4 regions of the Burkholderia sp. MR1-5-21 genome follow, and region 3 is predicted to be linked to each of the others. Evidence: predicted binding sites of a transcription regulator. Region 3 holds the regulator's gene; each other region holds the start of a gene.

Region 1 (5,852 bases), on a different contig from region 3:
ACCGCAGCGCCTGGCAGCGGCCGAGCTGGAACGGCGGCTCCGCCTGTGCGGCGTCATGATCCGGCCCTTCGCCGCCCTCCTCCCGCACGTTCCACACGTCGCCGGCGAACGCCTGGATGGCCGCCGTCGGCAGCACGGCGCACAGCTCGGTGAGATGGGAACAGCCCGCGACACCGGACAGAAGCCGGGTCGCATCGCGGCGGAAATTGCGGAAGAGATTGAGCCCGACGAGGGCCCGGTAGGCGGGATTGGCGGATTGGCAATGACCGGGATATGGCACCCATTCCGACGACGACTCGGCGTCGACGACATTGAGGTCACGATCGATGGTCACGCGCAGCCAGAGTTCGTGGATCGGCAGGCCGTTGGGCCGGATGCCCGACGCAAGCGCGACATCGCGCGGCTTGTGGTCGGTCAGGCAGGCTTCGATGTCCCACAAGCCGTCGCCGCGCTCGTAGGCTTCCGCTCGGATTGCGCGTCGATGTCGCAACTGACGGGGCACGGGCTCGGATAGCGGCATGCTGGAGGTTGAGGCCGAAGAGGAAAACCCGTGGATTTTAGCATATTGAGTATTTGAGGCAGCCTGACGCGACGGCGGGTATTCCCGCCTGCCGGGAAGCGGTTGCATTGCAGCAAAATCGCGCGTTGCGCGCGCGCCCGCTGCGCTCAGTCGTCACCGAAGAATTCGTCGCCGCACTTGAGCAACTTCACGATGGTCGCGCTCGAGAAGCCGCGCGCCGCCAGGAAGCGTGCCTGCTTCGCGCGCTCGGCGGGCGTTTGCGGCAGCGCACCGAATTTCTTGCGCCAGACTGCCTGCGCACGCGCCCATTCGGTCTCGCGCAGCTGCGCGCCGACCGCTTCGACAAGCGTGTCGCCGACCGCGTGGCGCTTCAGCTCGTTGACGATCCGCGCGGCCCCGACCCGCGACGCGCGGCGATGCACGAGGCTCTCGGCGAAGCGCGCGTCGGACAGCCAGCCGTCCTGTTCCAGCGCGTCCAGCACCGGCTCGACGGATTCGTCCTCGCCCACAAAAGGCGCGAGCTTCCGCGCGAGCTCGGCGCGGCTGTACTCGCGCCGGGACAGATAGCCGAGCGCGCGGCCCTTCAGCGAACGGGCGGGTCTCGACGATGACGATGACGATGACGATGACGACGCACGCGCCGACGCGCCGGTCTCCGCCTCGGCGACGGCGCCGGACGATCGGCGTGTGCGACGCGGACTCTGGCTCGTGCGGGTATAGACGTCTTCCGGGGCCGCGGCAGACGCCGCAGACGCGCGATCGCGCGGGAAGCCGATGCCGGACACGCGGCGGCGCGCCCGGTCGTGCGAATCGAACGATTCGTCGTCGTCGAACGGGTCGTCCGGTGCAGTCACCTGAAACGAAACGAGGGCATCGTCGGATGCCCTCGTCGCGGTGCGGCTCACGGGATGCGCTGCGGACCGCCGGCTGGCGCCGGGGGACGCGGCACGCCGCCCGGAGCCGCCCGGCGCATCGCGCGCGTCGTGCTCCGCCGGCTTGCCCGTGTCATCCCGGCGCCTGACCATCACTCTTCTTCGCCCATCGCCTCGGCTTCGTTATCCGCGCCTTGCGGCATCGCGGCGACGCCGAGCGATTCGCGAATGCGGTTCTCGATCTCGAGCGCGATTTCCGGATTCTCGCGCAGGAATTCACGCGCGTTGTCCTTGCCCTGACCGATCTTCTCGCCGTTATAGCTGTACCAGGCGCCCGCCTTGTCGACGATCTTCGCCTGCACGCCGAGATCGATGATCTCGCCCTGACGCGAGATGCCTTCGCCATACAGGATGTCGAAGATCGCTTCGCGGAACGGCGGCGACACCTTGTTCTTCACGACCTTCACGCGGGTTTCGTTGCCGATCACCTCGTCGTTCTTCTTGATCGAGCCGATCCGGCGGATGTCGAGACGCACCGACGCATAGAACTTCAGCGCGTTGCCGCCCGTCGTGGTTTCCGGGTTGCCGAACATCACGCCGATCTTCATCCGGATCTGGTTGATGAAGATCACCAGGCAGTTCGTGCGCTTGATCGTGCCCGTCAGCTTGCGCAGCGCCTGCGACATCAGGCGGGCCTGCAGGCCCGGCAGCGAATCGCCCATCTCGCCTTCGATTTCGGCCTTCGGCACGAGCGCCGCGACCGAGTCGATGACGATCATGTCGATCGAGCCCGAGCGCACCAGCGCGTCGGTGATTTCCAGCGCCTGCTCGCCGGTGTCCGGCTGCGAGATCAGCAGTTCGGGCACGTTGACGCCGAGCTTCGACGCGTACTGGACGTCGAGCGCGTGCTCGGCGTCGATGAACGCCGCGGTGCCGCCGAGCTTCTGCAGCTCGGCAATGACCTGCAGCGTGAGCGTGGTCTTGCCTGACGATTCCGGACCGTAGATCTCGACCACCCGGCCGCGCGGCAGGCCGCCGACGCCGAGTGCGATATCGAGGCCCAGCGAGCCCGTGGACACGACCTGGATGTCCTCGGCCGCCTCACCGTCGCCCATGCGCATGATCGACCCTTTGCCGAACTGCTTCTCGATCTGCGCGAGCGCGGCGGCCAGCGCCTTGCTCTTCTCGGCAGTCAGCCCGGAGCCTTTCTTGCTATCTTCCATGAATCGTCCTTTGCTATGATGAGCAGCGTCTGATATAGGCGCGCCGGTTTTCAAGCCGCTGCGCACGAATGCAGACACTGTATAAAAAAACAGTGTTTTATGCAAGCCCGCGATGTGGGCCGCACGATACACGAACCACTTCGGAGACAGCCGCGCCGGCGCAAGCCCCCTGCCGGCCCCGGTTACGCAACATGCGAATTCTCATCGCCGAAGATGACAGCATACTCGCGGACGGCCTCACCCGGTCACTCCGCCAATCGGGCTATGCCGTCGACCACGTGAAGAACGGCGTCGAGGCCGACACGGCCCTGTCGATGCAGGCGTTCGACCTGCTGATCCTCGATCTCGGCCTGCCGAAGCTGTCGGGCCTCGAGGTCCTGAAGCGCCTGCGCGCGCGCAACTCCAACCTGCCCGTGCTGATCCTGACCGCCGCCGACAGCGTCGACGAGCGCGTGAAGGGCCTCGACCTCGGCGCCGACGACTACATGGCGAAGCCGTTCGCGCTCAACGAGCTCGAAGCGCGCGTGCGCGCGCTGACCCGGCGCGGCGCGGGCGGCGGCCCGACCGTCGTGCGCCACGGCTCGCTCGCGTTCGACCAGGTCGGCCGCATCGCGTATGCGAACGATCGCGTGCTCGACCTGTCCGCGCGCGAGCTCGGCCTGCTCGAGGTGCTGCTGCAGCGGATCGGCCGGCTCGTGTCGAAGGAACAGCTCGTCGACCACCTGTGCGAATGGGGCGAGGAAGTCAGCAACAACGCGATCGAAGTCTACGTGCACCGGCTGCGCAAGAAGATCGAACCGAGCGGCGTGCGGATCGCGACCGTGCGCGGCCTCGGCTACTGCCTCGAGAAAGCCGCCCCCGCGCCGGAAGCGGCGGCGTCCCAGCCCGCGGCCGCCGGCACGCCGCGCTGACGGCCGGCCGTCGCCGCCATGGCCACGCCGGCCCACCCCCACCATCCGGTCGGCGAACCCGCGTCCGCCGCCGACGCCGCGCGCGACGCGCGCTACGAGAACCCGTTCGCGCCGCCCGACGAAACCGAGGCCCCCGAAACCGCGCGCCCGCGTTCGCTGTTCGGCGAGATCCTCGACTGGATGCTCGCGCCGCTGCTGCTGCTGTGGCCGATGAGCATCGCCGTCACGTATCTGGTCGCGAAGACGATCGCGAACGGCCCGTTCGACCGCGCGCTCGAGACCAACGCCTACGTGCTCGCGCGACAGATCCATCCGGTCAACGGCGTCGCCGAGCTGACGCTGCCGCAGGCGACGCGCGACTTCCTGCGCGCGGACAACGTGGACAGCGTCTATTTCCAGGTGCTCGGCACGCGCGGCGAGCTGGTCGCAGGCGAGGCCGACCTGCCGCTGCCGCGTGACGAGGATCGGCCGCCGCCGGGCGTCGTCGTGTTCCGCGACGACCTGCTGCGCGGCAACGACGTGCGCGTCGCGTATACGACCGTCGCGCTGCCGCAGGCGAGCGGCGCGCAGCCGGTGCTCGTGCAGGTCGGCGAAACGCTCGACAAGCGCAACGCGCTCGCGAACGACATCATCAAGGGCGTGATCCTGCCGCAGTTCGTGATCCTGCCGCTCGCGATCCTGCTCGTGTGGTTCGGGCTGTCGCGCGGGCTTGCGCCGCTCAACGCGCTGCAGGCGCACATCCGCGCGCGGCGGCCCGACGACCTGTCGCCGGTCGAGGCGCAGCGCGCGCCGCCGGAGATCGAGCCGCTCGTCACGTCGTTCAACGACCTGCTCGCGCGCCTGGAACAGAACATGGCGCTGCAGAAGCGCTTCATCGCCGACGCCGCGCACCAGATGAAGACGCCGCTCGCCGGGCTGCGCACGCAGGCAGAGTTCGCGCTGCGCCATGAAGTGCCCGCGGACGTGCAGCGCTCGCTCGAACAGATCGCGACGAGCTCCGAGCAGGCCGCGCGGCTCGTCACGCAGTTGCTCGCGCTCGCGCGCGCCGAGAACCGCGCGAGCGGGCTGATGTTCGAGCCCGTCGAGATCGCGACGCTCGCGCGGCGCGCGGTGCGCGACTGGGTGCAGGCCGCGCTCGCGAAGCGGATGGACCTCGGCTACGAAGGCCCGGCCGATGACGACGACAACGCGCCGCTCGACGTCGACGGCAATCCGCTGATGCTGCGCGAGATGCTCGGCAACCTGATCGACAACGCGATCCGCTACACGCCCCGCGGCGGGCGCATCACAGTGCGTGTGCGCGCGGATCGGCCGGCGCGGCTTGCGTACCTCGAGGTGGAGGACACCGGCCCCGGCATCCCGGCCGCCGAGCGCGAGCGCGTGCTCGAGCGCTTCTACCGGATCCTCGGCCGCGAAGGCGACGGCAGCGGCCTCGGGCTCTCGATCGTGCGCGAGATCGTCGCACAGCACGGCGGCACGCTGGCGCTCGACGATCACGTGTACCAGGCAATGCCGCGTCTTGCGGGCACGCTCGTGCGCATCACGCTTCCGTTGCACGAACCGGCTCCGGAGTAACCCTGACGTGCGCCGCAGCATCGCGTCGCGACGACGCGGATTGCGCGCATTTGCGCACCGTTCGGACAGCGATCGAGCCGCGAAGCCCGCCATTCACCGCGGGTTAACATGGAACCGTTTTGTCCGTGCGAGTCAGTGCGCCGTAAGTTTGCCCGCCAATAATCGTCGACAGGTTCGCCCCCAAGGCGGCCGCATATCTATATCAAGAGACTTGGAGACGATTCATGGCAACGTTAGGCGGGCAAATTTCGCACGCGCCGATGACGGGCGAAGAGAAGAAGGTGATCTTCGCGTCGTCGCTCGGGACCGTGTTCGAGTGGTATGACTTCTATCTGGCCGGATCCCTCGCGGCTTACATCAGCAAGAGCTTCTTCTCCGGCGTCAACCCGACGGCCGCGTTCATCTTCACGCTGCTCGGCTTCGCCGCCGGCTTCGCGGTGCGTCCGTTCGGCGCGATCGTGTTCGGCCGGCTCGGCGACCTCGTCGGACGCAAGCACACGTTCCTCGTGACGATCGTGATCATGGGCATCTCGACGTTCGTGGTCGGCTTCCTGCCCGGCTATGCGTCGATCGGCATCGCCGCACCGGTGATCTTCATCGCGATGCGGCTGTTGCAGGGCCTCGCGCTCGGCGGCGAATACGGCGGCGCGGCAACCTACGTCGCCGAACACGCGCCCGCGAACCGGCGCGGCTTCTACACCGCGTGGATCCAGACGACCGCGACGCTCGGCCTGTTCCTGTCGCTGCTCGT
Region 2 (5,852 bases), on a different contig from region 3:
CGCGCGGCGCGTCGGCCAGATGCTCGCCGATCGCGGACACCAGATTCTGCACGGCCGACACAAGCGAACCGGCGATGTCGGGATACGCGGCGTAGCGTGTCTCCTGTGCTCGGTTCAGCGCGCCCCACGCGCGCCCGAGCCGCTCGAACGCCTTGCGCAGCACGGCCGGCGCTGCGTCGCGCGCAGCCGCGAAATCGAACGGGTCGAGCGACGCGCTGTACATCTTGCGTGCGCGGTCGAGCAGGTTGTGCGCCTCGTCGACGAGCACGCCGATCCGCCACTGGTTCTGCAGCGCAAGCGTGTGCAGCATCGCGCTGCCGTCGTAGTAGTAGTTGTAGTCGCCGATCACCATGTCGGACCAGCGCGCGAGTTCCTGCGCGAGGTAGTACGGACAGATGTCGTGCGCGAGCGCCGCTGCGCGCACCGTGTCGCGGTCGAGCCGCCCTTTTTCGATCGCCGTGTCGCGTGCGGCCGGAAGCCGGTCGTAGAAGCCGCGCGCAAGCGGGCACGATTCGCCGTGGCACGCGTTGTCCGGGTGCTCGCACGCCTTGTCGCGCGCGACGAGTTCGAGCACGCGCAGCGGCAGCGCCGGCGTGCCCGCGCCGAGCGTCGTCGCCGCGTCGAGCGCGAGCGCGCGGCCGGGCGTCTTCGCGGTCAGGAAGAAGATGCGGTCGAGCTCGCCTTCGCCGCATGCCTTCAGCAGCGGAAACACGGTGCCGAGCGTCTTGCCGATCCCGGTCGGCGCCTGCGCGAGCAGGCAGCGCTCGTCGCGCGCGGCCCGATACACGGCGACCGCCAGTTCGCGCTGGCCGCTGCGGAATTGCCCGTGCGGGAACTGCAGCGCGCGCAGCGACGCGTCGCGCGCGTCGCGATGCGCGGTCTCGCGTTCGGCCCAGCCGATGAAGCACGTGCATTGCTCGGCGAAGAACGCGGCGAGCACGCTTGCCGGCAGCGTTTCCGTGAGCACGGTCTCGCGCTCGGACACGATGTCGAAATAGATGAGCGCGACGGTGATTTCCGCGAGCCCGCGCGTATCGCACAGCAGATGCGCATACACCTTCGCCTGCGCCCAGTGCAGCGCGCGGTGGTTTGCGGGCATCGCGTCGAGGTCGCCGCGATAGGTCTTGATTTCCTCGAGTCGGTTCGACACGGGATCGTAGCCGTCCGCGCGGCCCCGCACGGTAAGCGTGCCCCATGTGCCCGTCAGCGGGACCTCGGTCTCGTAGCGCGCGCCGCGACGCGACGTCACCGTGCCGTGCCCGGCAATCCCCTCGAGCGCGGTCGGCGCGGGTGTGAAGCGCAGGTCGAGGTCGCCGCGCCGCGCGGTGAACTCGCACATCGCCCGCACCGCGACGACATAGCTCATGCGGACAGCCCCGTCGCGTCGGCGTGCGTGACCGCGCCGCCCGCCCATTCGACGTCGACGACGCGGACCGGAATCCCGTGCGCGATGCAGTAGCCGAGCCAGCGCGTCTGGTTGTCCTGCAGCCGGTCGCCGGGCCCTTTCACCTCGATCAGCTCGTAGCGCCGTTCGTCGGGCCAGAACCGCACGAGGTCGGGAAGCCCCGAGCGATTGCTGCGGATGTCCGCGAGCAGGCGCGCGAACCAGAGTCGCAGATGTTCGGGCGGCAGGCAGGCGAGCGCTTCGTCGAGCAGCGCCGGGCTCAGCACGCCCCAGAACACGAACGGCGATTGCACGCCCATCTTCGTCGCGTAATGACGGCGAATCGTGTCGCGATACGTGCCGGAATCGAGCTGCGCGAAGCACGCGTCGAACGCGTCGGCACGGCGCGCGGCGAAATCGGGCGCATGCAGGTCGGCCGGCCCGCGCTGGAACGGATGGAAGAACGCGCCCGGCACCGCCGCGAACACGGGCTCCCAGCACAGCAGGCCGAACAGCGAATTGATCAGCGTGTTTTCGACGTAATGGACCGGCGCGCCGGGTTGCGCGAGATGGTCGCGCACCGCGTATTCGACACTCTCGAACGCGTCCGGGCGCACGAGCACGAGCGTTTCGCGCGGCACGTCAGGCGCGGTGGCTGCCCGCTCGACCGCGCGGCCGAGACGGCGCTGCAGCCGCGGCAGCATCCGTTCGACGCGCTGCCGCTCCTCGTCGCTTTCGAATGCGTCGCGCGCATCGAGTGCCAGCGCGAGCGCATCGTCGTCGCGGCCGCAGCGTTCGAGCACGCGAATCCGCCGGTGGCGGCTGCCGGGCCACGCGCTGCGCACATACGCATCGAGCGCGAGCGGCCACGCGTGGCGGCGCTCGCACGTCTGGCCGAGCGTGAACAGGAGCTTCGCGCGGCGTGTCGCGAGCCACGGCTGCACGCAATCGACCGTGTCGATCAGGTCGAGCAGCGGGTCGAACGGCGCATCGTCGGGCCACGCGTCGAGCGCGGCGCGGCACGCGTGCAGCACGAGATACGTATCGACGTCGCTGCGCCGCTGGAATGCGCGCGACGACGGCGCGAACGGCACGCTTTCGTACTGGAACACGCCGAGATCGGCGAGCACGAATTCGCTCCAGTCCTGGTGGAGATTGCCGAAGAACATCAGCCGCAGCCGGTCGCATAGCGGGCCGACCGTCACGCGCAGCACGCGGTCGACGGTCGATGATTCGCCGGCCGCTGGATCGCCGGCCCCCGCTTCGTCGGCCCCCGGATGGCCGGCCCCCGGATGGCCGGCCCCCGCAAACCACACGTCGAACGGCTGCGCAACGTCATGCGCAGGCCGCAGCAGGTCGAGCCATTCGACCTTGCGCGCGCCCGCATGCGCGCCCAGCACCGGGAACATCTGCAGCAGTTCGGCCTTGGTGGACAACGAGAAGATTTCGTCGAGCGTCAACGGCGGCGCCGGATCGACCCACCCGAGCGCGACGAGCGGCCCGGCCGCGTCGAGCGCGCAGCCGATCTCGTCGTAGCGGAGCTTGCTCGCGCGGAAGTCCGGCCCGTTGCGCATCAGCATCCGCACGAGCAGCGCCCGCGACGCCTGCGGCAGCGCCGCGAAGGCCTGCAGGAACGCGCGCTCGCCGTCGTCGAGCACGTCGTCGTAGCGCTCGCCGAGCCAGCTCAGCGCACGCTCGAAATTGGTCAGGTAGTAGAACGCCGGGGGCGGCAGCGAAGCGGGTGTCACGGGAATCGGTCACTGTACGTTTGTACAGGTTCGAATCATAACAAATGTGCCGGCGGAGTCGACCGGCCGGCGCCCCCGCCCGCGACCACCACGGCGCGGTCGACGACGTCTCGCCCCGAGCGTGGCAGATCGCAACCGTTCAGAACTGGTAATTCACGGACAGGTCGAGCACGCCGTTGGTCGTCTGCTGCGTGACCGGGCTCGCGGCCGCGCGCCCGACGAGCTGCTCGATTGCGCCGTCTGCCGTCAGGAACCAGTGCTTGTTCACGAACCAGATCATCGTCACGCCCGCCCCGACCGACTTGATCCCCGCGCCGGACGAATAGCGCGGCAGCCCCGAGCGCGCGGCCGCGGCATCGCTGACGCCGAACCAGCTGTTCATGTAGCGCGCATCGGCGAACGACACCGTCGGCCCGGCGAACCAGTAGAAATTCTCGTTGCTGCCGGGCATCGGCATGTACGCGGACAAGTCGCCGATCCAGCCGTTCGAGCCGCCAACGCTGCGCCGCACGTCCGCGCGCAGCACGAGCGGAAAATCCTTCGAGATCACGTAATCGGCCGACAGCTTGAGCACGGGTGCCGCGTTGATGTTGTCGAAGCCGTTCAGGTGCCCGATATCGTCGGCGGAACGGCGCCCGAGGTCGTAGCCGACGGACAGGCTGACGCGCCAGTTCGGCCCGCGCAGCACGTTCGCGCCGGCGCCTTCGCCGGTCGAGACGAAGAACAGGTCGCGATAGCGGATATCGAGATTCGGCCCGCCCAGCACGTGATAGCGGTCGGAGCCCGGATAGCGCGGTTGATACGTCATGCCGGCGCCGACGCTGACCTGCCAGGTCGGAACGTTCGGTTCGAACAATTTGATGAGCGGGACGCCGGCCGAGAATTGCCACTCGCCGAGCGGCGACGGCGTCTGTGCCGATGCGGATTGCGGACTCGCGGCCGCGACGAGCGCGAACGCCGACACGCGACAAAAGAGCCGGCTTGCGCCGGACGACAGCAACTGGCGAGCGATGACCATGAGCGGTGGTATCCGTCCGTTGCGTGGAAAAGGAGAACGCGCTGCGCGCCGCCTGCCGCGAATTCGATGGCCCGCTGCGCGAACGCAGTGTCCGCTGAATTAACGGACATCCTACGCGACACGCGTGCGGACGCAAAGTGCTTGCACGCGTCGCCATCCGCGCCACCGCCGTGCGCATCGAATTCGCACCCGCAGAGCTTCGTGTCCTAACGTAGACTTTGTCTGGGTGCCTTCATCACGCGTCGCGCCGATCGATGCCGTCGGCGCGTGCGCACCGGGCCCGGCACCGTCGCCCGTTCGGCATGCGGGCAAGCGCGTGCGCGCGCGGAAGGCCGGGCAAGATGCCTGCGGAAGTTCGCCCACCGACCGAAGGAGGTTCGATCATGACCGTCCAAGCCACCGGCAACCGCCACGCCGCATCGCGGGCCACACACCCGTTCGGCTGGCTCGCCTCACAACACAAGCGGCCTCCCGACAAGACCGAAGAACGCATCGACGAGGGCCTCGAAGAAACGTTTCCCGCCAGCGATCCGCCGGCGATCGGCGGCGCGTCCCGCATCGATCCGTCGAAACCGCCGCGCGAGCACGGGCGGCATGCGCCGGACGCACCGTCGAAGCCGGGCAACCCGCGCTAGCGCGCGGCGTCCGCTTCCGCTCGCTGCTGCTCGAAGCGCCCCGATCGCCCGAACACGTCAAGCGACCCTGAACTGCCCGACCGTCGTCGCGAGCGCGTTCGCCTGCGTCTGCAGCGCGGCCGCGGCGGCCGTCGACTGTTCGACGAGCGCCGCGTTCTGCTGCACCATCTCGTCGAGCTGCGTGACCGCGCGATTGACTTCCTGGATGCCGCGGGTCTGCTCGTTCGCCGCGTGCGTGATCTCGGAGATGATCGTCGTCACGTTCGCGACGTTCGTGACGATTTCACGCATCGTCTCGCCCGCCTGACGCACCTGCCCCGATCCGGCCTCGACGCTCGCGACCGTCGATTCGACGAGCGCCTTCACTTCGCGCGCGGCCTGCGCGCTGCGTTGCGCGAGACTGCGCACTTCCTGCGCGACGACCGCGAAGCCGCGGCCCTGCTCGCCTGCGCGCGCCGCTTCGACGGCCGCGTTCAGCGCGAGGATGTTGGTCTGGAACGCGATGCCGTCGATCACGCCGATGATGTCGCCGATCCGGCCCGACGCTTCCTCGATGCGCGCCATCGTCGACACCACGTCCGACACGACCGAGCCGCCGTGCGACGCGATCTTCGACGCGGCCGCCGCGCGCTCGTCGGCCTGGCCGGCCGCCGCGGCCGACTGGCCGACTGTCGCGGTGATCTCTTCCATCGACGCGGCCGTCTCTTCGAGGCTCGCCGCCGCCGATTCGGTGCGCGACGACAGATCCTGGTTGCCCGCTGCGATCTCGTTGGCCGCGGTGCGCACCGATTCGCTCGCATCGCGGATCTGCAGCATCACGCGGTTCAGCTTGTCGACGAAGCTGTTGAACGAGCGCGCGATGTCCGCCACTTCGTCGCTGCCGTCCGCGGGCAGCCGCTGCGTCAGGTCGCCCGAGCCCGAACCGATCGCCGCCATCGCCTGACGTACCAGGGACAGGCGACGGAACGCCGTCGCGGTGATCGCGCCGATGATCAGTGACGCAATGCCGACGATCACGACCAGCGTCACCAGCGATGCGGTCAGCAGCGAACGCGTGCCCGCGGTCG
Region 3 (5,852 bases):
GGTGGATGGGGTCAGGCAACACCCAACTGCTCGATCGGGTGAGCTGCAGCATCCTGGTGGCCTGCTCGACGGCGGAAGAACAGAAGGCCGAAATCGCCCGTGAACGCGACGCCGCGACGGTGAAGTGAGTGCCCGATGTGCGCGCCTGACCGGCGCCGGCTCACGCCGTGCGCCGGGTGCGGCCGGGACCGGCATGCCGCCGGTTCAGTCGTGCAGTTCGACCGCGGACAGCTTCCACGAAAACAGACCTTCGCGGTGGAAGATCGCCGCGTAGCGCGCGCCATCGACGTTGCGCCGGTAGGTGACGACAAATTCGTCGATGTTCCTGTATCCGGCGCTCGTTGGCCGTCTCTCGGGCGCGGCTGCGTGCGCCTGGTCGGTTGGCGGCGACGGCGGCGATGGCGCTGCTGCCGGCGCGCTGCCCGCGGGCGGATTCGCCGCGCCGGCAGCCTGCGTGCCCGAAGCGCCGCCCGGCGGTTGCGCCGCCCATTCGGGCGGACGCTCGCCCGGATTGCCGCGCGGCGGTATCCCGCTCATCAGCGCAGCGACGCCTTCGGGCGTTGCATACGCATCAACCAGCGGCCCGATCAACGCGGAGCCGATCAACGCGCCGATTATGGCGAACGGATTGTTGTCCTGCCGCTTCGGGTCGATCCGGCGCATCAACTCGTCGGTGACCTGCTGCTTGAGACTGATGCGCAGCGACGGAAAATCGACATAGTCGCTGACCGTTTGCGCATCGCGCGCATCGATCGCCGCTTTCAGGCGGCCGAGCGCGACATACGGTGACGCGTATGCGTAGCCGACCGCCGCAAGCACGGCGGCCACCAGCACAACGATCAACAGGGGTTTGAGCCGCTTCGCGCGGCCCGGTGCGTGATTCACGGCGCCTCCGGTGCGGGAACCTTCCGCAATCAGAGACCACCCTGCGCGGCAGAACGTTCCTCCGCAATACAGCGATCGATCATCCGGCACACCGCATCGATCGTCCCGACCATGATCAGGCGCGACCGGCCGTGGTAGACGCGCACCGGCGCACGACGCGCGGGCTCCGCGTGATTCAGTCCGGCGTTCAGCGATACCCGCGCGAACGCGGGCAGCGCCGACGGCAGCAGGGACGCATGCGGTTCGACTGCGACTTCTTCATGACCGACGGGCGCCGCGGACAGCGGCGCGCAGGGTGTGCGGCCGCGCAGGTGACGCAGACGGCCGAATTGACGGAAAGGCAGCAGGCGGGCAAGGCGTTCCATGTTGTTCTCCTGAGCGAGACGGATTGTCAGAATTCGCCCGAGCGGATCAGCCCGACGGCGATGCCTTCCAGCGCGAATTCCGCGCTGCCGGCCTTGACGAAGATGTTTTCGTAATCCGGGTTCTCCGCGATCAGCTCGAGGCCGCCGGGGCGGCGCTTCAGGCGCTTGACCGTGACGTCGTCGCCGAGACGCGCGACGATGATCTGGCCGTCCTTCGCTTCCGTGCGCTTCTGCACGGCGAGCAGGTCGCCGTCGAGGATGCCGGCGTCGCGCATCGACAGGCCGCGGACCTTCAGCAGGTAGTCGGGCTTGCTGGAGAACAGCGCGGGATCGCACGCGTAATGCTGCGAGATGTGCTCCTGCGCAAGGATCGGGCTGCCTGCCGCGACGCGGCCGACGAGCGGCAGCGACAGCTGCATCAGGCCTGCATGCGGCAGCGTGAACTGGTGCGGCGCGTCGTCGATGCCGAGCAGGCGGATGCCGCGCGACGCGCCGGCTGCCAGCTCGATCACGCCTTTGCGCGCCAGCGCGCGAAGGTGTTCTTCGGCCGCATTCGGCGAGCTGAAGCCCAGCTCGGCCGCGATCTCGGCACGGGTGGGCGGGAAGCCGGAGCGCTCGATCGCGCGGCGGATCAAGTCGAACACTTGCTGCTGGCGGGCGGTGAGTTTGGTCATGGCTCAACTGTATGGATAGACAGTGAGCTGTATTTTTATACAGTACTTCGCGAATTTCAAGTGTTACGTGAGGTTCGTCGCGATCGCGGCGATTCCGGCGCGATCCCGCGACGTCCGGACGCCGGTTCGTCTGCCGCAACCGTCCGTCCCGTCTGCGTTAGCACTTTTGAGTATTAAAAAATGAAGAACGATTATTTTTAATCATGTAACCCGTTCGTTAGACTGGCCCGCACATCGCAAGACCGACAACATGACCAACAACGCGGGAGAACGACGGATGGTGAAGCGCAACACGGGGCTGGTGGGCGGGGTAAGCCGCCTGATCGCAACATTCGCGCTGGGCGCGGCCGCGGCGCTGGGCGTCGCGGCGCATGCCCACGCCGATACGCCGTTCCTGAACGTGTCGTACGACCCGACACGCGAGCTGTACCAGGATTTCAACCAGGCGTTCGGCAAGGAATGGAAGGCGAAGACGGGCGAGACCGTCAACTTCAAGCAGTCGCACGGCGGCTCCGGCGCGCAGGCGCGTTCGGTGCTCGACGGGCTGCAGGCGGATGTCGTGACGCTCGCGCTCGCTTACGACATCGACGCGCTCGCGAACAAGGGACTCGTCGGCAAGGACTGGCAAAAACGCCTGCCCGACAACGCGTCGCCGTATACGTCGACGATCGTGTTCCTGGTGCGCAAGGGCAATCCGAAGGGCATCAAGGACTGGGACGATCTGACCAAGCCGGGCGTGTCGATCGTCACGCCGAACCCGAAGACATCGGGCGGCGCGCGCTGGAACTATCTCGCCGCGTGGGCGTACGCGGTGCACAAGCCGGCCGGCAACGAGCAGACGGCGAAGGACTTCGTCACGAAGCTCTACAAGAACGCAGGCGTGCTCGACTCCGGTGCGCGAGGCGCGACGACGAGCTTCGTGCAGCGCGGTATCGGCGACGTGCTGATCGCGTGGGAGAACGAGGCGTTCCTGTCGATCAGGGAATTCGGCGCGGACAAGTTCGAGATCGTCGTGCCGTCGGTGAGCATCCTGGCCGAGCCGCCCGTCGCGGTGGTCGACAAGGTGGTCGACAAGAAGGGCACGCGCAAGCTCGCCGACGCGTACCTGAACTTCCTGTACAGCCCGCAGGGCCAGGAGATTGCGGCGCGCAACTACTACCGGCCGCGTTCGAAGAACGTGCCGGCGGAACTGACGAAGCAGTTCCCGAAGCTGAAGCTGTACACGGTCGACGACACGTTCGGCGGCTGGACGAATGCGCAGAAGACGCATTTCGCGGACGGCGGCGTGTTCGACTCGATCTACAAGCCGCAATGACGACACGGGCACGGCGGACATAAGGCGGACATAACGACAGCGGCGCGCCACGGCAAGCGCCGCACACCCGACGGTACGCCGGCGCGACTCACAGCGCCGGCGCGCGCGTCGGACCCATGAGATTCGACCCAGCAAGAGCATCCGATGACGACGTACACCTTTCGCAAGCCGAGCGCGCTGCCCGGCTTCGGCGTGACGCTCGGCATCACGGTGGCCTATTTGAGCCTCGTGGTGCTGATCCCGCTCGCCGCCACCTTCCTGAAGACCGCGACGCTGTCGTGGGACCAGTTCGTCGCAGCCGTCGCGTCGCCGCGCGTGCTCGCGTCGTACCGGCTGACGTTCTCGGCCGCGCTCGGCGGCGCGCTGATCAACGCCGTGTTCGGCTTCCTCGTCGCGTGGGTGCTCGTGCGTTACACGTTCCCGTTCAAGCGCGTGGTCGACGCGATCGTCGACCTGCCGTTCGCGCTGCCGACGTCGGTCGCCGGCATCTCGCTCGCGGCCGTCTACGCGACCAACGGCTGGGTCGGCCAGTACCTCGCGCCGTTCGGCATCAAGATCGCGTTTACGCCGCTCGGCGTGCTGGTCGCGCTGACCTTCATCGGCCTGCCGTTCGTCGTGCGCACCGTGCAGCCCGTGCTCGAGGATTTCGAGCGCGAGCAGGAAGAGGCGGCCGCGTGCCTCGGCGCGTCGCGCTGGCTGACGTTCCGCCGCGTCGTGCTGCCGGCCGTGCTGCCGGCGCTGCTGACGGGCTTCGCGCTCGCGTTCGCGCGCGCGCTCGGCGAATACGGCTCGGTGATCTTCATCGCCGGCAACGTGCCGATGAAATCCGAGATCACGTCGCTCCTCATCATCACGAAGCTCGAGCAGTATGACTACGCGGGCGCGACCGCGCTCGCGGTCGTGATGCTCGTCGTGTCGTTCCTGATGCTGCTGCTGATCAACACGCTGCAGTGGTATCTGCAGCGCAGGACGAGCCGTGGCTCGTCCGGCAAGGGCGCGAGCGGTCCCGCGCCTGCGATCGCCGCTGCAGCCGCCACCGCAGGAGGCCAGTCATGAGCCAGGAGGCCAGCACCGTGCTGAAAACCCCGTCTTCCGCGGCGCGTGCGCGCGCCGCACGACAGCTCGACCCCGTCAGCGAGCCGCGCGCGGTGCGCTGGCTGCTGACCGGCGTCGCACTCGCATTTCTCGGCTTCTTCCTCGTCGTGCCGCTCGCCGCGGTGTTCGTCGAGGCGTTGAGGAAAGGCGTCGGCTTCTACGTCGAGTCGCTCGCCGATCCGGACGCGTGGTCGGCGATCAAGCTGACGCTGACCGTCGCGGTGATCGCGGTGCCGCTCAACCTCGTGTTCGGCGTGTGCGCATCGTGGGCGATCGCGAAGTTCGAGTTCCGCGGCAAGGCGCTGCTGACGACGCTGATCGACCTGCCGTTCTCGGTGTCGCCGGTGATCTCGGGCCTGATCTACGTGCTGCTGTTCGGCGCGCAGGGCTGGCTCGGGCCGTGGCTGCAGGCGCACGACGTGCAGATCATCTTCGCGGTGCCCGGTATCGTGCTCGCGACGATCTTCGTCACGTTCCCGTTCGTCGCGCGCGAGCTGATCCCGCTGATGCAGGCGCAGGGCAGCGACGAGGAGGAGGCCGCACGCGTGCTCGGCGCGTCCGGCTGGCAGATCTTCCGCCGCGTGACGCTGCCGAACGTGAAGTGGGGCCTGCTGTACGGCGTGATCCTGTGCAATGCGCGCGCGATGGGCGAGTTCGGCGCGGTGTCGGTCGTGTCCGGCCACATCCGCGGGCAGACCGACACGATGCCGCTGCACGTCGAGATCCTGTACAACGAATACAACTTCGCGGCCGCGTTCGCGGTGGCGTCGGTGCTGGCGTTGCTCGCGCTCGTCACGCTCGCGCTGAAGCTCCTCGCGGAGCGTCACCTTGCAGCCGATCTCGCCGGCGCGCGCGACGCCGTTCCCGCGCACGCCGGTCCCGCCGTCACCTCGTCGAATCCGTAAAGAGGCAACCAGAATGGGCATCACCGTACGTCATCTCCAGAAGCGCTTCGGCGATTTCACGGCACTCGACAACGTGTCGCTCGACTTTCCGGCGGGCGAGCTCGTCGCGCTGCTCGGGCCGTCCGGCTGCGGCAAGACCACGCTGCTGCGCGTGATCGCGGGCCTCGAGCACGCGGACGCGGGGCAGGTCGTGCTGCAGGGGCAGGACGTCGCGTCGGTCGGCGCGCGCGACCGCCAGGTCGGCTTCGTGTTCCAGCATTACGCGCTGTTCCGTCACATGACCGTATTCGAGAACGTCGCGTTCGGGCTGCGCGTGAAGCCGCGCCGAGAGCGGCCGTCGGACGCCGCGATCCGCGACAAGGTGCACGAATTGCTGAAGCTCGTGCAGCTCGACTGGCTCGCACAACGCTATCCTTCCGAGCTGTCGGGCGGGCAGCGGCAGCGCATCGCGCTCGCCCGCGCGCTCGCGGTCGAGCCGAAGGTGCTGCTGCTCGACGAGCCGTTCGGCGCGCTCGACGCGAAGGTCCGCAAGGAACTGCGCAGCTGGCTGCGGCGCCTGCACGACGACCTGCACATCTCGACGATCTTCGTCACGCACGACCAGGAGGAAGCG
Region 4 (5,852 bases), on a different contig from region 3:
CGGGATGGGCAAGCGCGGCGGCGCGCGCGTCATCTATTACAACATGCTCGATGACGGCGAAATCTGGCTGCTGATCGCGTACACGAAAGCGAAGTTCGACAATCTGCCGGCGAGCTTTCTCAACCAACTTCGTGAGGAAATCGATCGTGGATAAGGAAATGGAACAGTTTCAAGCGGACCTGCTGAAGTCGGTCCGCCAAATGAAGGGCCGCGAAGTGGCGCGCGCCACGCGCGTCGAGCCCACCGAGGCGTCAGTCGCCCGCGCGAAGGTCGGCATGTCGCAGAGCGCGTTCGCATCCCTGCTCGGCGTGTCGGTGCGCACCTATCAGGACTGGGAACAGGGCCGCCGGAACCCGACCGGCGCGGCGCAAACGCTGCTGCGCGTGGCCGTCCAGCACCCTGAGGCGTTGAAAGACCTTCAACTGGCCAGCTGATTCAGTCGAGCGCGGTTTTCACCAGCAGGGCGAGGCGAAGGTATTCGCCGACCCACTTCGGGAATTTGCTGTTGCCGATCCACCGGGATACGGTTGTCGGATCAACGCCAAGGCGGCGCGCAAACTCGGCCTGCGACCAGCCGAGCACACTCAGCGAGCGGGAGAAGTCTTGTGCTTTCATGTTCGCGATGTTAGCAGGATGCCGATTCTGACACGGAGCAGCATCGGCATTTTGCATTCTGGAGGGTATCGCAATGGATTTACCCCAAGCAGACGACGCCGACCCGGCAACCGTGTTCACCGCCGCGCTTGGCGTGCTGTTCAAGACGCATCCCGACCCCAAGGCGCTGCTTGCCGCATGGGAACCGATCGCCGCCCAATTGCCGCTCACGATGCTGAAAAACGGCGCGACCGACATCTCACACAACGCGAATGTCGTCATCGCGCAAGGGCTCCTGAAGATCGCGCGTGACGCAGCAGGCGCGCCGCCAGCAAAGTGAACGCCTCTTGCCCGCACAATACGAACAATCCAACGGAGGAGCTATGGCGAGTTTCGATGAGGTCGGATTCCCGTCTTAAGAGCCAGACCAACGGAAGCGCGCCGCGCACGGGGCATACGCCGATGCTTTTGGCTATACCCACCATGCAAATAGCATGGCCTTGCGCGACATCAAAGCCATACCGATGAAGGGCATTTCGGAAGAAGTGCAGTGAGCCGTCGCGGCGTACACATGTGCGCGTGACGCGTTTCAATGCTCGATGCTGCTGATCGAGCGCGGCGCAATAGCAGACGCGCGCGTTGGCGCCCTTGTGCGCGGAGACGGCCGTTGTCGCCAAGGGGCTCTCCGCACATTTGACTCCCCGCAAGCTGCCGTATGCGCCGCGAATGTGGACTCGGTACTCGTCCATGGTTTGCGATCGCAGAACGGCATCGAAGCTGAGCTACCACTTGCGCTTGATCTGATGAGCAGACAGCGAATTGACGATCGGCATTACCTGCGCTCCTACAAACACGAGGAGCACCCCAAAGCAGGGAGAGCTCCTCGTGACGGTTGATAGATATCCCCGATAGGACTTAGGGTTAAGAGATCACCACCACCGGTGGGCGTAGTCCGAATCGATAAGTCGCGCCCGGCCAAGCACTCTGAACACGACCCACTCTTCTTCCGTGTCAGACAGCGTGATCGACAGGCCACTGGCTGACTCCAGTACAAGGTCAATGACGGAATCGTCGTCGACGTGACCGATGCTGCGAACGACGGCCTTTACGTGGCCGATGACCCGGCCGACCTCGTCCACACGGATACCCGGTGGCCGAAGCTGGGCGAGGCGCTTCTTTCGTTTGCGTCTCATACGTGATCCTTTTCAAAGCGTGAATTCCCCCTCCGTGGAGTTTCCGGGCGTGCTGGGGGCATGATTGAACGATTGCGGCTATCAACCGAACAGCCAAATACTGGACTGGCGTATTCCAATCTGCTTGAGCAGATCGACATGCTCAGACTCCAGTTCCGCTTGCGTGTTGACGACGCTCTGCAAACGGACGAGAAGGCCGCAAACGGCTCGGCCAACGTGCGAATCCGCGTCGAGGTCTGCGACTTCGGGATCGAGGTCCGACCAGAACGCCATGTCGAGGCGATGTCGAACCGGCACCGAGCCGGAAGTGGTGTCGTGTCGCGATTCCATATGTGCTCCAGAAGAAATATGGGCGGCCCGATTGGGCCGCCCAGTGGGGTAAGAAAAACCGCGTGCGCGGCGATGAGAGAGGTGCCGTGTGGTTTCACACAGCGAGAGATAGGCGGTACTGGTCGCCCGCCGATGGGCGCGTGCGCGATAGCGCCGCGGTTATCCAGCGGGTCATTTCCGCCGAGCGGTGGGCGATCGTGTTTGACCGCCCTGCCCGATGCGCCTTCACGCGAGCACCGAAATCCCAGGCCATCGTGTCGACGGACGCGACCGCGTCGTGCATCTTCAGTTCACGCAGGGCGTCTCCCTTGACGCCGAAGAGGTGCAGCCGCATCCCTTTCGGTAGTGCGCGTTCGAGCCGATCAAGGATGGTGAACAGCCCATGTTGCGGGTCAGTCAAACTGCGCCGGCATACTGAGCCGACGCCGATGAGCGTCGGTGGCGCGACCCACGGCTGCCACCGCTCCCACACCTCCAGCGTCAGTTCAAGGCTCCGGACGTACGTCGAGGCGGACCATCCCTGTATGACTGGGGTGGGGATCCGAATCAGGTTCTGCACCGTTTGGGCGTCGCTGGAGCGCGCGAGCGCGTTTTGCCATGCATAGCAGACGCGCAGCGTGCCTTCGAGCAACGTTGCGGTCGCGTCGACGCGGTAATCAACTTCGGCTTGGTTCGACGCAAGCTCCGGCTCGCACGCCATGTCGGGCGCCGAATACCAGGTCGCGCCGGACAACGAGGCGAGCTCGACGAACTGTGCACAGGTCCACGGATACACACCAGCCATCCCGCGCTGACGCCCTTTCCGCTTCCACAGCATCATCGCGGTAAAGCCTGCGCTGTCGAGTGCGTAGTCCAGCTCGGTGAGGTCGGTTGCGTCCGGGAACTGGAACTGATGCACCGCGGGATTCCAGAAGGCGTTCGCCGACACCATGGCCGGATACCCTTCGTTGAAGGCATGAAAGGCGAGCTTGCCGCCCCGGTGTGGAATGCCGACTCGGACGGTGAGGTCATCGGTCTTGGGAGCGTTGCGCTGCCAAGTGGGCAAATCAGGCGCGAGGCCCGTTGAGACAGAGGAGATCATGGTTGCTCGCAATTTGACGCGAGCAGGCCCTTGCGGGCGTGCCCGCGAGGGTTGAGTGCGGCCCGCCTTGGCGACAAGCCGGCGATTGAAATGGTCAGGCTGATTCGAAGTCGAGCACGAATGTGCCCCGACGGGCGAACCTGAGGGCCAATCCTCGCCGCGTGAGTTCCTTGAACGCGGCGTAGACGGTGTTCAGGTGGAAGCCCAGCGAGTCGGCAATTGCCTGTTGGGTCGGCAGCTTGTCGCCAGGCTTGAATACGCCAGAACGAATGGCCGCCTCGATCTGGTCGGCGATCGCGTTCGCGACATGTCCGCGGATGCGGGCGAAGTCCGGGCGCCAGTGGCTCGGACTCACGGTCGCAGCCCGCGAGCGGCCGGGCGAGGTGGCGAAGGAAACGGATGGCATAGGTACTCCACTGATGCGCGTGCCACCTCCATACGGGAGCAAGGCCCGCATGCAGGGGCTTGAAAGGGACAGGTAAGAAAGCGGGGGCGATCAGAAGATCGCCGATGATTGAGACTTTCGATGCGCTGGATCGCGCGGTAGGTTGATCCAGCATAGCGCCGTCGCGTCCCATATTCGCCTCGAAAGCTCGCGGTTTTTGTACCGCTTTCGCCGCTTTGGTCCGTTGGCGCGCGATTATACGATTCGACCCCGTTTATAGTTGCGAGCGACGCTCGCCTATCCGGCCTGCGTACGCTAGCATTACTGTATATCCATACAGTAATGCTAGCGTTTCGTCCATGCACCCCGCCCTTGTCCACCCCGAGCGAATTCACCCATCGCTCTGGCGAGCGTCACAACTGGCCCGCTCGAGCGCGCGCGGCGTCGACACAGGCCATCCGGAACTGACGGCCGAGCTGCCTGGCGGCGGCTGGCCGGCCAGTGCGCTGGTGGAACTGCTCACGCAGCAGCCCGGCATCGGCGAGCTCCGGCTTCTGGCGCCCGTGCTCGCGCGCTTGGCGGGCCGGCCGATCGTGCTCATTCAGCCGCCGCACGCGCTGCAGCCGCTCGCGCTCGCGTATTGGGGCGTCGATCCGTCCGGGTTTATCACGCTACCGGCGCCGCGCACGGCTGACGCGCTGTGGGCCGCTGAACAGGCGCTGCGCGCCGGCACGTGTGCCGCGGTGCTGCTTTGGCAGTCGAACATACGCGCGGACGCGTTGCGCCGCCTCAATCTGGCCGCGCAAAGCGGTTCTGCATTGTTCTTTCTGTTCCGACCGGCAGCCGCCGCACGCGACGCGTCGCCGGCGCCGCTGCGGCTCGCGCTGGCACCGAAGCGCGACGGTGTCGACATCACGTTCGTAAAGCGTCGCGGGCCGCATCGTGATACGCCGCTGTTCGTCCCGCTATCACCCTCGCCGATTTTGTTGAATCGTCATGCAAGTCTGGATCGGCGTGCATCTGCCGCACCTCAACCTCGAAGCGTTCCGGCCACGATCGCCGGCGCCATCACCTGACGATGCGTGCGGTCTCGTCGTGCTCGAGCGTGGCCGCGTCGTGGCGCTCGATCGTGCCGCGCGCGCGCTGGGCGTCGTCGCCGGCATGCGCCGCGGAGGGGTGCTGTCGCTCGCGCCGGACGCGCAGATCCGCGAGCGCGACGTCGCGCGCGAGCGCGAGCTCGTGCTCGGCGTCGCGTACGCTCTGCTGCAGTTCACCCCGAGCGTCGTCGACGCCGACGAGGCCGTCGTGCTGCTCGACGTGACGGCCAGTGTGCGCCTCTTCCATGGCGTCCGCGCGCTGCGTCAGCGCGTTCGGAATGTCGTTACATCCTTCGGGGTCTCCGCCGCGATATCTGTGGCATCGACGGGCCCAGCAGCGTGGATGGTCGCCCGCGGCCTGCGCGGCGGGCTCGCGCTGTCGGCCCGATCGTTGCGCCGTGCGCTCGCACGCGTGCCGCTCGTGATCGCCCCCGATGCGCGCCGATTCGCGACGTGGTTCGACGAGCTCGGCTGCGAAACGCTCGCAGATCTGCAGCGCCTGCCGCGCGCCGGGCTCAAGAAGCGGTGCGGCACGCAGCTGCTCGACTGGCTCGACCAAGTCGCCGGCACCGCGCCGGCCGCATACGACTGGCTCGACATGCCGACCTCGTTCGACACCCGCGTCGAACTGATGGACCGGGTCGAGCATGCCGAGGCGCTGCTGTTCGTCGCGCGCCGGCTGATCCTGCAGCTGACTGGCTGGCTCGCGGCGAAGCAACTGGACGTCGCCGCGTTTGCGCTGCTGCTCGAGCACGAACGCGGCCGCGATGCGATCGCACCGACCGAGATCGAAATCGCATTGGGCGCCCCCACCCGGTTCGAGGAGCACCTGACGCGCCTCGTCAAGGAGCGGCTCGCGCACGTCGAACTCGCCGGGCCCGTAATTGTCGTGCGGCTCATTGCCCGCAGCGTGCAGCAAGCGGCCGCACCGAGCGATTCGCTGTTCCCGGAACCGGGCGGCACGCCGCAGGATCACACGCGGTTGCTCGAACTGCTGACCGCGCGCCTCGGCGCAGAGAACGTGCTCGTCCCGGCGCCCATGGCCGACTACCGTCCGGAAGCGGCCGCCAGATGGGTGCCGCTGCGCGATGCGCCAAAGGCGTCGCCGCTGCCGGCGGATCTGCCGCGGCCAGCCTGGCTGCTCGACAAGCCTGTCCCGCTGCTCACGCGCC

The links. Region 3 encodes LexA, which represses DNA repair genes until DNA is damaged. Its sites were predicted from a motif close to ACTGTATNNNNATACAGT; they were not measured.
Region 1: a site for LexA is predicted at 2,692-2,709, ahead of recA (recombinase RecA). Genes of this name have one in related genera too.
Region 2: a site for LexA is predicted at 3,144-3,161, ahead of ACV229_RS01620 (VRR-NUC domain-containing protein). Genes of this name have one in related genera too.
Region 4: a site for LexA is predicted at 3,907-3,924, ahead of imuA (translesion DNA synthesis-associated protein ImuA). Genes of this name have one in related genera too.

What each region holds. Positions count from the first base shown of each region.
Region 1 covers NZ_JBSAXD010000013.1:122,057-127,908, forward strand. Annotated here, with positions in the region: gene ACV229_RS19205 (DUF2889 domain-containing protein) at 1-520, opposite strand, end outside; gene recX (recombination regulator RecX) at 667-1,545, opposite strand; gene recA (recombinase RecA) at 1,545-2,615, opposite strand; gene ACV229_RS19220 (response regulator) at 2,807-3,526, shown strand; gene ACV229_RS19225 (sensor histidine kinase N-terminal domain-containing protein) at 3,545-5,101, shown strand; gene ACV229_RS19230 (MFS transporter) at 5,326-5,852, shown strand, end outside.
Region 2 covers NZ_JBSAXD010000001.1:382,835-388,686, forward strand. Annotated here, with positions in the region: gene ACV229_RS01615 (ATP-dependent DNA helicase) at 1-1,366, opposite strand, end outside; gene ACV229_RS01620 (VRR-NUC domain-containing protein) at 1,363-3,132, opposite strand; gene ACV229_RS01625 (MipA/OmpV family protein) at 3,272-4,150, opposite strand; gene ACV229_RS01630 (hypothetical protein) at 4,534-4,785, shown strand; gene ACV229_RS01635 (methyl-accepting chemotaxis protein) at 4,843-5,852, opposite strand, start outside.
Region 3 covers NZ_JBSAXD010000002.1:244,939-250,790, reverse strand. Annotated here, with positions in the region: gene ACV229_RS03640 (universal stress protein) at 1-128, shown strand, start outside; gene ACV229_RS03635 (DUF2939 domain-containing protein) at 205-885, opposite strand; gene ACV229_RS03630 (hypothetical protein) at 915-1,250, opposite strand; gene lexA (transcriptional repressor LexA) at 1,277-1,924, opposite strand; gene ACV229_RS03620 (sulfate ABC transporter substrate-binding protein) at 2,202-3,239, shown strand; gene cysT (sulfate ABC transporter permease subunit CysT) at 3,384-4,295, shown strand; gene cysW (sulfate ABC transporter permease subunit CysW) at 4,292-5,239, shown strand; gene ACV229_RS03605 (sulfate/molybdate ABC transporter ATP-binding protein) at 5,253-5,852, shown strand, end outside.
Region 4 covers NZ_JBSAXD010000022.1:6,450-12,301, reverse strand. Annotated here, with positions in the region: gene ACV229_RS26445 (transcriptional regulator) at 1-154, shown strand, start outside; gene ACV229_RS26440 (helix-turn-helix domain-containing protein) at 147-434, shown strand; gene ACV229_RS26435 (helix-turn-helix domain-containing protein) at 436-615, opposite strand; gene ACV229_RS26430 (hypothetical protein) at 689-934, shown strand; gene ACV229_RS26425 (hypothetical protein) at 1,524-1,787, opposite strand; gene ACV229_RS26420 (hypothetical protein) at 1,869-2,117, opposite strand; gene ACV229_RS26415 (deazapurine DNA modification protein DpdA family protein) at 2,212-3,198, opposite strand; gene ACV229_RS26410 (winged helix-turn-helix domain-containing protein) at 3,293-3,604, opposite strand; gene imuA (translesion DNA synthesis-associated protein ImuA) at 3,943-4,659, shown strand; gene ACV229_RS26400 (Y-family DNA polymerase) at 4,580-5,852, shown strand, end outside.